DNA from 2 places in the Nocardia otitidiscaviarum genome. Region 2 is predicted to be linked to the other one. Evidence: riboswitches for the same ligand, from Rfam matches in the RefSeq annotation. Region 2 holds a riboswitch; the other holds the start of a gene.
What was found. A riboswitch is a leader RNA that binds a small molecule or an ion and turns the genes downstream of it on or off. The one in region 2 is predicted to bind magnesium.

Region 1 (5,733 bases), 3.0 Mb from region 2:
AGCAGTTCCACCAGTTCGGGGAAGTACCGGGTGAGCGGACGGTCGTTGCGGGAGCCGAGTTCGATCTCGGGTCCGTCGCGGAAGACGATGCAGCGGAAACCGTCCCATTTGGGCTCGAACAGCAGTCCGGGCTCCTCCGGAATGGCGGACACCGATTTCGCCAGCATCGGTTTGACCGGCGGCATGACGGGCAGATCCACGCGACCTCCTCGGGGTTACCTACCCAGGTAGACGCCGCGCCCGATCGAAACTCATCGGTCGGATACGGCGGCTCCCCAAGATCGTAAGGCCGTACCGGTCAGTTTTTCGAGACCGGCATACCCTCAGCCGTCGATCCACCCGTGCTGATCGGCGAAGGCGGTGAGGCGCTCGCGGATGGTCAGTATCTCCCCGGCGGTCAGGGCCGGGCTGGCGTCGAGCAGCAGTTCGGTGATGAGCCGCCGGTGCTCCTCGGCGCTGAGCTGTCCGGCCGTCCGCTCGCCGCGTTCCTTGTTCTTGTGCCGCACCGGCCCCGTCCCCCCGACCAGCGCCAGGTTGATCGCCTTCGGCCCCCGGTCACCTTCGGTCACATCGAATTCGAACACCCGCCCCTGGCGCAGCTCGTCCTCGTCCAGGCCGATGTCGTTGACATGGACGAAAACGTCCGGGCCACCGTCTTCGGGCCGAATGAATCCGAACCCCCGTGAACTGTCGAACGACACCAATTTCCCGATGGACACCAACACCTGCTCCTCGTCGCCGCGTCCCTCTGCGGGTCACTGTAACCCGCGAACTGCGCGATGTCGGATGAAAGGGATTAATTTTCGATTGCCGCGCACGGCTGAACGGTGCTGCCGCCGCGCATTTCGCGCGCCGGGTGGCGACTGCCCGAGAGGCTCTCAGTCCGATTGGGGCGCAGTGGGTTTCGAGTAGCGGTGCGGGCGACGGAGGCCGGTTGCGCTGTGCGCGAGCGGATTGCGTATCGGGGCGGGTCCGGCGTCGTCTCGATGCCTCGGGATAGACCTTCCCACCCGTGGCGATATCGCATACCGCGATGCGCCGCCGGATCGCCGACACCACCGAAGTCGCTGCTGGTTCTCCGGCCCGCGACCTGGCAGGCTGAAGCGGTGACATCACCTCCGGATAATTCGTCGGCCGGTTCCGCCGCCGACACCCTCGATGCCCGGGTCCTGAAGATCGCGGGCGTGGTCGTGCTGGGCGCGGTCATGTCGATTCTCGACGTCACCGTCGTGACCGTCGCCATCCCGAAATTCCAGGTCGAGTTCGACACCAGCTACGCCATCGCCGCGTGGACGATGACCGGCTACACCCTCGCGCTGGCCACCGTCATCCCGCTCACCGGGTGGGCCGCCGACCGGTTCGGCACCAAACGGCTCTACATGACGGCGCTGGTGCTGTTCGTCCTCGGTTCGGTGCTGTGCTCCACCGCGTGGAGCATCGAATCGCTCATCGCCTTCCGCGTCCTGCAGGGTCTCGGTGGCGGCATGCTCATGCCGCTGGGTATGACGATCATGACCCACGCCGCCGGACCGCAGCGGATCGGCAGGGTCATGGCCGTCCTCGGCGTGCCCATGCTGCTGGGCCCCATCTGCGGGCCCATCCTCGGCGGCTGGCTGATCGACGATTTCAGCTGGCACTGGATCTTCCTCATCAATGTGCCGATCGGCATCGTCGGGCTGATCCTGGCGTGGATCGTCTTCCCGTCCGACAGTCCCGAGCCGTCGCAGAGCTTCGACTGGGTCGGCATGCTGCTGGCCTCGCCCGGTCTGGCGCTGTTCCTCTACGGCGTGTCCTCCATTCCGGAGGCGGGCACGGTGGCGTCGGCGAAGGTGCTGATTCCGGGCGTCATCGGCCTGGTCCTGGTGGCGGGGTTCGTCTTCCACGCGCTGCGTGCCCGGTATCCGCTCATCGACCTGCATCTGTTCCAGAACAAGTCGCTGCGCTACGCCGTACTCACCATGACCCTGTTCGCCATGGCGTTCTTCGGGTCGAGCCTGCTGCTGCCCGCCTATCTGCAACAGGTGCGCGGGGAGTCGACGCTCATGGCGGGTCTGCTCATCGCACCGCAGGGCCTGGGTGCGATGGTGACCATGCCGATCGCGGGGCGACTGGTCGACAAGATCGGCCCCGGCAAGATCGTGCTGACCGGTATCGCGGTCATCTCGCTCGGGATGGCCTACCTCACCCAGGTCACCGCCGACACCCCGTACCCGCTGCTGCTCGCGGCGCTGTTCGTCACCGGTCTGGGTATGGGCTGCACCATGATGCCGACCATGACGGCCGCCATTCAGACCCTGAGCCACGCGCAGGTGGCGCGCGGTTCGACGCTGATGAACATCATCAATCAGACGGCCGGTTCCATCGGTACCGCGACCATCTCGGTGGTGCTCACGAATCTGCTGAAGGGGCAGGAACTCGCCGGTCCCGCCATCGCCGCCACCACCGATCCGAAGGTCGCCGAGCAGCTGCGACTACCACCGGAGGCGATCGCGACCGGTCTGGAGCAGGCCGCGGATTCCTTCGGGCACACCTTCGTGGTGGCGCTGGTGCTGCTGCTGTGCACGCTGATCCCGGCATCGTTCCTACCGCGACGCAAACCCGCCGCGCCGGATGCCGCGGACGCGCCGATCATGGCGCACTGAGCTGGTCCAGGGTGCGCCAGCCGACGCTGGTCACATGCGGTTCCAGGCTCAGACGGCTGACCGCGGACTCCATCTGCCGGTCGTCGCGGCGATCGGAGACCAGCTCGGCGCGCACCTCCACCTTGCCGGAGCCGATATCGGAACTGGCGACCGACACCAGCTGAAAATCGGTGCGGGTCAACGACTGCACCAGCAACGCGCGGGTGTGCGCCTCGTGCGCGTCATCGGTGCAGGCGACGAACGCGTACCGGGTGTGCTGTTCGTCGCCTGCCTCCGGACGCCGGTCCACCCGGCGACCCGCGGCCCGCAGCGCGGTATTGACCACGACCACCACGACCGTGCCCGCCAGCGCCGTGGGCAGCATCCCCGCACCGGCCAGCGCGCCGATCGCGGCCGAACACCACAGTGTGGCGGCGGTGTTGAGGCCGCGCACGGTGAACCCGTCGCGCAGGATGACGCCCGCGCCGAGGAATCCGATACCCGAAACGATCTGTGCCGCAACGCGGGTCGGGTCGGCGGTACCGCCGCTGAAGCCGTGTGCGGACAGCAGCACGAACAGCGTCGCGCCCGCGGCGACCAGCGCGTTGGTCCGCAGTCCGGCCATCCGCGCCCGATACTGCCGCTCGAACCCGATCACCGCACCCAGGCCCACCCCGGCCGACAGCCGAATGAGCATTTCCACCATGGTCATGACGCACTCCCGAGAAAAGGTCGGCGCACCGCGCGCTACCGGGAGGGCGGAATCCTCCGAACGAGCGCGCGTGGGGCACCGAAACACTGTGTGGCCACCTGATATCGACTCCGATATCGATCACGTCCACCAGGCACACTCACCACCTCCTTCCTCGTAAGACCTTTGGCACTTCGCGGCGTAACCCGTCCGACGGGAGCTGGTCGGGATCACCCCTTGATTCGGGGAGACCTGTCCTGATCGGTGGCGTCTCTCGACGTTTACGATCGCCAGCCTGTATCCGCGAAGGAGCCTCAGCGAACGACGGCACCTCGCCCCAGCGAGTTAACACCCGGCATCCCGGTTTCGCCACCGGATGTGCGCGGCGCAACACCGGGCAACGACGAACTAGGCTGCCCGGGTGATCGAGATCGGCTCACGCGCGAAGACGCTTCCCGCGCCCCCGGTGGTCGTCTGGGATTCGCTCGCCCGGCCCCGCCAGCCGGGGGCGCGACCGTGGCTGGCGTTGCTGGCGGACGAGGTCGAGCCGCGGATCCTCGACGCGGAGAAACCGCATCGCCTCGTCTGGTCCTCGCTGTGGCCGAGCAGGCCGGACGCCCGGATCGAGTTCGCGCTGACCGCGGTCGGCGGCGCGACCTTGCTCAGGTTCACGGTGCTCACTGCGGCGCCGGCTCCCGACGCCAGCAAGGCCGGGCATCTGCGGCAGCGGCTCAACCGGCTGCTGTTCGCCGACCTCCGCTACTCCTACGGCCAGTAGCCGTCAGCGAGCATCACTTCTCGCAGGCGACACCGTCACCGTCGCGGTCGAGGCCGGAGCGGTATCCGGGATCGCCGCGGTGCAGCGGGGCGGCACCGGCCGCTCTGGCTTCGGCGCAGCTGCGGTAGTAGGCCGAGGGAGTCTCGGGCGTGGGAGCATCGGGTGTGGGGACGGCCGGGGCGCGCACGGTGGGAATGTCGGGCGCGGGGGCCGGTGGTGGTGGAGCTGGGGTCGCCGTAGTGGTGTCTGCGGTCGGGGGCGGCGGTGCGGCGGCCGTAGTGGACGGCGTGGTTGTCGCGCTCGTTGGGGTTGCGGTCGATTGTGCGACTGTCGTAGTCGATTGTGTCGCAGCGGGTGTCGTATCCGGTGCGGTGCTGGAGCCGCAGCCCGACAGCAGGGCGGTGATGAGGGCGGCGGGCAGCACGAGAAGCCGTGTGGTCAAGGCGGGGATCCCTGGACGTGCGGGAGAAAAGTTTGGGCGCGACTAGGAGGCGGCGGAGTCTCGCCTCCTGGTCGCGTGATCCGAGACGCTTCCAGGAAATGAGGGTGGGCACAATGGGCGGGGGTGGGATTGGCGCGCGAGGTCATAGCGGTTGTGGGCGTGGCGCGGGGGAAACACGCGCTACCAGCGGTATCGGGTTGGGTCCGAAATGCCCGAATTCGCACAATTGGTCATGATCATTTCGGCGTCGAGGGGGGTGCCGAATGATCTTGCCCGTCCGGCTGATCCGGGGCGAAGGGCCATTCTTCGAAGCGAACACACCGACCGGTGTGGTCGAAGCGCAGGACCCACAGGTCGCGCCACGAGGCCGGGGTGTCGCGCAGGTACTCGACGCCGACGCGTGCCACGGCGGTGTCGCCGTCCACCGCGATCAGCTCGGCGGTCATGGTGAAGGGTTCGTCGGGTCCGTCCCGCCCCGCCTCCCAGAAGGCGGCGATCGCCGCGCGGCCGGTGATCGGCGCCGCCCACGGGGACACGTAGTACTCGGCCGCGTCCGCGAACAATTCGCCCACGGCCGCGGTTCCCGGTGTGCGCCAAGCCGATTCGTAGCCCTCGAGCCACTGCTGCACTGCCGCGCGATCCATGTCCGCGACGCTACGCCCTCGACGCGCCGTTCGGGCCGGATCTAGTCGCGGTACATGTGCCGGTAGGCGCCGATGGTCGCCACCAGATGGTCGACGATCTGCTCGCGGCTGGCGCGCAGCGTGCCGTTCAACCACGCCGAGAACATGCCCGCATTGCCGCTGGCCATGGTCACCGCGGCCAGCCGACGGCGCACCGGATCCTCGATATGGCTGAACAGATGGTCCTGGATGAGCCGGGTGAAGGCGGGCATGACCGAGATGGTGGTCGCGCCCAGCCCGGTACTCGAATACGGCTCTACCAGGAACAGCCGGGACTTGCGCGGATCCTGGAGCACCTTGTCCACCAGCACCTCCGACAGCGCTCGGTCGCGGGCCGGATCGTCGGCCACCGCGTAGGCGGTCATGGGCTCGAGGAATTCGTCGGCGATCTGGCGGTAGAGCACGTCGAGCAGTTCGTCTCGGCTGCTGAAGGATTCGTAGAAATAGCGGTCGGTGAGATTGGCCTTGCGGCATACGGCGCGCATGGTCACCGCGCCCGCCCCGGATTCGCCGATCAG
Region 2 (5,733 bases):
CCGCCAAGATTCTGAATCGCGCTCAGCCGCTTGACCACGACCTTGCGCTTGCTCATGGCGACCGCGCCCTTGGCCAGATTGGCGGTCACCACCACCGGCAGCATCTCCGGTGTGAGGCCCACCGCCACGGCCACCGCGAACAGGAACGCCGAGGTCCAATCGCCCTGATTCCAGCCGTTGACGACGAACACCACGGGCACCATGACCAGCATGAACCGGATGAGCAGATAGGCGACCCGCTTCACTCCGGTGTCGAACGCGGTCTCCGGATGCGCGCCGACCATGATGTCGGCCATGGAGCCGAAGTAGGTGTCCGAACCGGTCGCGACCACCACCCCCGTACCGGTTCCGGAGGTGACGGAGGTGCCCATCAGCACCAGGTTGTCGGCATCGGCGGGGTCGGGGCGGGTGTGCCGCCGGGTGTCGCCGGTGGTGGTGTCGGCCTTCTCCACCGGCAGCGATTCACCGGTCAGGGCGGCCTGGGCGACCATGAGGTCCTTGGCCGCGAGGAGCCGCACATCGGCGGGCACCAGGTCACCGGCGGCCAGCTGCACGATATCGCCGGGCACCACCTCGGCCATGGGGATTTCCCGGGCTCGGCCGCGCGGTGCGCCCGCATCGCGCCGCACCACCGCCGCGGTGGTGGTGACCAGCCGGGCCAGCGCTTCGGCGGCCCGATTGGAACGGAACTCCTGCCAGAACCGGATCAGCGTGCTGATCGTGATCATGATGCCGATGGTGATGACGCCCTCGGCGTCGCCGGTCAGGTAGAGCACGACGGCCAGGCCCGCCAGCACCAGGATGAACGGGTTCCCGAACGCCCGCACCAGCTGCACCAGCCAGTGCGGAACGTATTCGTGGGCGATCTTGTTCGGGCCGTACTGCGCCAGCCGCTGATCGGCGTCGGCGTGGTCGAGGCCGGCGCGCACCGAATCCAGGTCGTGCAGCACCTGTTTCGCCGGTCGGGCACTGATGCCGACCAGCTTCGCGCCGACCGCGCGGGTGCGGTCCTCCAGCTCGGCGGCCCGGCGTTCCCGGCGGGACGGGCGGTGGGTGGGTGGTTCCGGCTGCTGGAGGGACAGCGGAGTGGACATGGTCATGAGGTACTCCTCGCGCGGTAGCCGCATCGGGACTGTGGGGTGTCGGTGCGTGGCCGCCTACCGCTTCGGGTGGCAGCCCAGCGAGGCGCTGACCACCGCCGGTGGCGTGTAGCCCGCCAGCAGGTTGGCCCGCTCCTGCGGGGTGAGATTCCGGCGTGTCCACAGGCGGTGCGCGCCGCGGCGGCAGCCGCCGAGCAGGGCGGTGGTCAGGGTGGCTGGGGTACGACGTGCGATGAAGGTCATGGCGAACTCCTCGGTGACGGGGCCGCGATTCATCGCTTCGAAATCTTTTCAACCGAATTCGCGCACGCTGGGATGGACAATTGTCGAGGACATGACAATTGCCTGAGAATGCGCTGAATTCGCCGAACGGTCAGTACGAAGGAATGCCGCGACCGGGCGAGACAATGCAGAGTGATCGAGACGGATACGGACTTCCACCGGGTGTCATCCTGCGGATCTCACCTCCTTGCGGCCGAGGCGTGCGGGGACGCCGAATCGAAAGCACAGCAGGGAGCGGGCCAGGGACGTTTCCCTGGTGAGCACCCCTCTCGTCAGAGTTTCGGCACTACGCGACGTGTCTCGGCATCGAGCCGGGAAGCCACTTCGGGTACATCCCTTAATCCGGGAAGACCTGTCCTAACCTTGGGCGTCTCTCGACGTCGTCAGATCAGTGGCCTGTGTTCGCGTAGGAGCCTCACCTATCGAGGTGCATGAACGTCGACAATGGTGTCGCACGAATTCGGATAAGTCAAATCCCGAAAAAATCGGCCCCCGATCGGGGGCCGAAAAACCTACTGGAGATAGCCTTCCACCTGCTGGGCGGAATTCGGCTGGGCCGAATCGGGATCGCGCCCCTGATCGAGCCGGGCCCGGCGCTGCCGCAGCAGATCCCAGCACTGGTCCAGCTGCACCTCGAGCTCGGCCAGTTGGGCGCGCTCGCTCTCCGGGTCCAGCTCACCGCCGGTGGTCTTGGACCGCAGCTCGTGCTCGCGATCCACCAGTGTCTTGATACGCGCGAGAATGTCCTGATCGGTCATGAAGCCTCCACTCCGCGACGGTTGCAGCGCGACCCGGGCCCGGGTCACGCGTCCATGCTACGGCGCGGCCAGGCACTCCCCGGCGGTCCGCAGTGCCGCCGCCAAATCCGCGCGCGGCAGGGCGGCGTAACCGAGCGCCACGCCGAACAGCCGTCGCGGCCCGACGTAATGGGTGTCGAGGCGGCCGAGGTGCACGCCGCGCCGCTCCGCCGCCGCCACCGCGGCCGCCTCGGCGGTGGCCGAGGCCAACGGCACCACCACGTGTGATCCGGCGGCGTCGCCGATCACCCCGAGGCCGTGTCGGCGCAGTTCCGCCACCACCATGGCGCGCCGCGTCTGCATTTCGCGGCGGAGTCGGCGCAGATGCCGGGCGAGATCACCGTGTGCGGCCAGTTCGGCCAGCACCAGCTGCCCGGCCGCGGCCGGACCGGTGCCGGTGTGTTCGCGATGGGCGAGCACCGCGTCGGCGACGGCGGGCGCGGCGACGAGCCAGCCGATGCCCAGGGCCGGGGTGAGGATCTTGCTGGTGGTGCCGAGATGCACCACCACATCGGGGGCGAGGGAGGCCAGCAGCGGCAAGGGCGCGGTGTCGTAACGCAATTCGCCGTCGTAGTCGTCCTCGATGATCAGAGCGCCGGTGCGGCGGGCGAATTCGACGAGCCGCACCCGCCGCTCGGCGGGCATCCGTGCGCCCAGCGGAAACTGGTGCGCGGGAGTGCAATACACGGCGCTCACGCCGTCCGGCAGCAGGTCCACCCGCAGGCCGTGGTCGTCGACCGGAATCGGCACCAACTCGATTCCGGCCGCCCGGAACGCGCCCGCGGCCCGGCGGTAGCCCGGATCCTCGATGGCCACCGCCGCGCCCGGGGGCAGCACCGCGGCCGCCAGCTCGCTCACCGCGGCGCTGGTGCCCGATGTGGCCAGTACCGCACTGCCGCCGGACGCGCCCAATCCCCGATGCCGCAGCAGGTGTTCGGCCACCGCCGCGCGGTAGCCGGGGTCACCGGCGCGGTTGCGGCGGACCAGGGGCATCGGGACGGCGGCCGCCCGCCAGGCCCGTCGCCACGCCGCGCGGTCGATGGCCTCCACGCACGGTGCACCGGGGGCCAGATCGGCCAGATCCGTCGCCTCGTCCGCATCGGAGGCGGCCGGCGACCACTCCGGGGCCAGTCGTGGGGCGGCGGTCAGGTAGGTGCCGGATCCGTGTCGCCCGCCGAGCCAGCCTTCGGCGTGCAGTTGGTCGTAGGCGGCGGTGACCACGGTGCGGCTCACGCCGAGGCGCAGCGCCAGTGCCCGCGAGGAGGGCAGGCGGTCGCCGCGGTGCAGGAGCCCGGTGGCGGCGGCGTCGCGCAGTCGGTCCGCGATCTGTGCCGACAGCGGCGTCGATGCCGCGCGGTCGAGCGTGATCGGGAGGTCGTCGGCGGGGGTCGGGCGGTGTGCCGCGTTCTCGGATGTGGTCGCCGTCAAGGGTCCGCCTCAAAAGTGGTCTGTCGAAATCATCCAGAAATGGATATTCTACTGGTCCATTGGCGCGGCCATGCTGGTCATATGAGTCAGACAGCGTCGAATCGGACCCCCTTGTCGCCCACGCCGCGCAGCACTCCGACGCGCTACCGGCACCGCGCCCGGAGTGACCGAGCGGTCCTGGACGCCGTGCTGGACGCCGGGTTCCTCTGCCATCTCGGCGTGGTGATCGACGGCGCGCCGCTGGTGGTGCCCACCATCTACGGGCGCGACGGGGACACGCTCTACCTGCACGGCTCCACCGGATCGGGCAATCTGCGCGCCGCGAGTACCGGTGGGGTGTCGGTATCGGTCACCCATGTGGACGGCATCGTGTACGCGCGTGCCGCGATGCACCTGTCCATCAACTTCCGGTCGGCCGTGATCCACGGTCGGCCGACCACGGTCACCGATCCGGATGAGCAGCTGCGGGCCATGCGGATCGTCGTCGACAATGTCACGCCCGGCGCCTGGCCCGCGGTGCGGCAGCCGACCAAGAAGGAGCTCGCGGGCACGCTGGTGCTGGCGCTCGACCTCACCGAGGCGTCGGTGAAGGTGCGTGAGGGCGGGCCGATCGACGAACCGGAGGATGTCGCCGCCGGTGGGGTGTGGGCCGGAGTGCTGCCGCTGCGGCAGCTGTGGGACGCCCCCGTACCGGCCGACGACCTGGAGCCGGGAGTGCCGGTACCCGACCATGTGCTGGCCCGGATCGCGGGGTCGCCGGTGGCGGGGTAGCCGAAAGATCGAATCACGGTCACACTGAAGGTGATTCGATCTAGTGCCGGGAGGTCCCCATGGATCCCGATAGCGATGACGCCGAGGGCGGGCCGACGCGCCTGCTGGATTTCATAGCGCGGCGGGAGGCCGAGTCCGCCGCCGCACTGGCCGCGGCCCGAATCGGCTCCGGAAAGGAGCCGTTCAGCCTGGAGGCCCTGCGCGCCGCCTACGACCTCACCCTCGATCTGGGTACCCGGCCGCTCACCGCGGCCGATGTCGCGGAGTACGAGCGTCGCTACTACCTCACCACCCCGCCCGACATCCGGACGGTCGCGCAGTTCGGCGAATACCTGTACTCGCTCTACATCAACGAGGTGGGCTGAGAGCACGGCGCGCGGTCTGCCGCGCCCGTGCCGGGGCGCTGGAACCCGTTGCGGCGCAATCGGCCCGGCGCACCGGGTGCGGCCTCGTCGGCTCGGTCGAGCGCGGCCGTGGACGTGGTGGCGAGGCTGAGCCGCGCACGGTGGTGCGGGCGTGGTCACAGGGCTGGCAGGTGCTGTGGTGAGAAGCTGAGGTGATCAGCCGGAGCCCAATGCGACCGAGCTGAGCGGGGTCGGGCGGCTACCAGGGTGTGGCGGTGAGGCCGAGTCGGCCGAGAGTGGTGCTGGCGAGGTCGCGTAGGTCCGCGGCGGTGGGGATGTGTTGGGGGTCGAGGCCGACCAGTCCGAGGGTGTAGGTGTCGGCGATGCGGGTGAAGTAGGTGGAGAGGCGGGTGCGTGGGAAGGTGTCGGCGCGCAGGCCCGGATGGATGGCGCGGGCCGCCACGCCTGTGCACTGGTGTGGGCCGAGGGTGAGCAGCGAGTCCGGGAGGGTTCCGATATTGGAGCACAGGATGTCTCGCTCGCCCGCGCCGCGGGCCAGCGCGTGCGCCCAGCGGTCCGGGAGCACCTGGAGTAGTTCCTCGGGCATACCGCCCGGGCTGGTCATGCGGTGTTCGTAGGCGGCGCGGGCGCGGTGGCGGATGGTGGCCGGGGTGTCGGTGCGGCGCACGGCGATCTCGGTCATGGCGAGGTCGTTGTCCACCCGGGGTTCGTCGCGGGTGTCCACCGGGAGGCTGACGGCGATCTCGGGCTCGGGAAAGCCCGTGGACCACAGCATATTCGCCACCGCGTGCACGAAGAGACTGTTGGCGGTGCCGCCGTGGGCGACGGCAACGCGGTTCCAGTCGCGGGCCGGTATCTGGAGTACGGCGCTGCGCGGGGCGGCGTCCGGGTGGCCGGACGGTATTTCTCGCGCCGGGGGAGACGGTGGTCGGCGGGGGATGCCGCGGCGCAGTGCGCGGGCGGTGCCGCCCAGCACGACGGACCATTGGC

Region 1: another riboswitch for magnesium. It lies ahead of FOH10_RS14270 (MgtC/SapB family protein); the one in region 2 lies ahead of FOH10_RS00990 (hypothetical protein).

Annotation. Positions count from the first base shown of each region.
Region 1 covers NZ_CP041695.1:3,231,897-3,237,629, reverse strand. The annotation lists gene FOH10_RS14285 (ATP-dependent DNA ligase) at 1-200, opposite strand, end outside; gene FOH10_RS14280 (cold-shock protein) at 324-725, opposite strand; gene FOH10_RS14275 (DHA2 family efflux MFS transporter permease subunit) at 1,107-2,642, shown strand; gene FOH10_RS14270 (MgtC/SapB family protein) at 2,629-3,333, opposite strand; M-box (ykoK) riboswitch at 3,477-3,645, opposite strand; gene FOH10_RS14265 (SRPBCC family protein) at 3,734-4,090, shown strand; gene FOH10_RS14260 (excalibur calcium-binding domain-containing protein) at 4,104-4,532, opposite strand; gene FOH10_RS14255 (YybH family protein) at 4,769-5,176, opposite strand; gene FOH10_RS14250 (TetR/AcrR family transcriptional regulator) at 5,218-5,733, opposite strand, start outside.
Region 2 covers NZ_CP041695.1:279,586-285,318, forward strand. The annotation lists gene mgtA (magnesium-translocating P-type ATPase) at 1-1,100, opposite strand, end outside; gene FOH10_RS00990 (hypothetical protein) at 1,158-1,376, opposite strand; M-box (ykoK) riboswitch at 1,640-1,816, opposite strand; gene FOH10_RS00995 (DUF2630 family protein) at 1,895-2,140, opposite strand; gene pdxR (MocR-like pyridoxine biosynthesis transcription factor PdxR) at 2,198-3,607, opposite strand; gene FOH10_RS01005 (pyridoxamine 5'-phosphate oxidase family protein) at 3,689-4,378, shown strand; gene FOH10_RS01010 (hypothetical protein) at 4,438-4,743, shown strand; gene FOH10_RS01015 (hypothetical protein) at 4,982-5,733, opposite strand, start outside.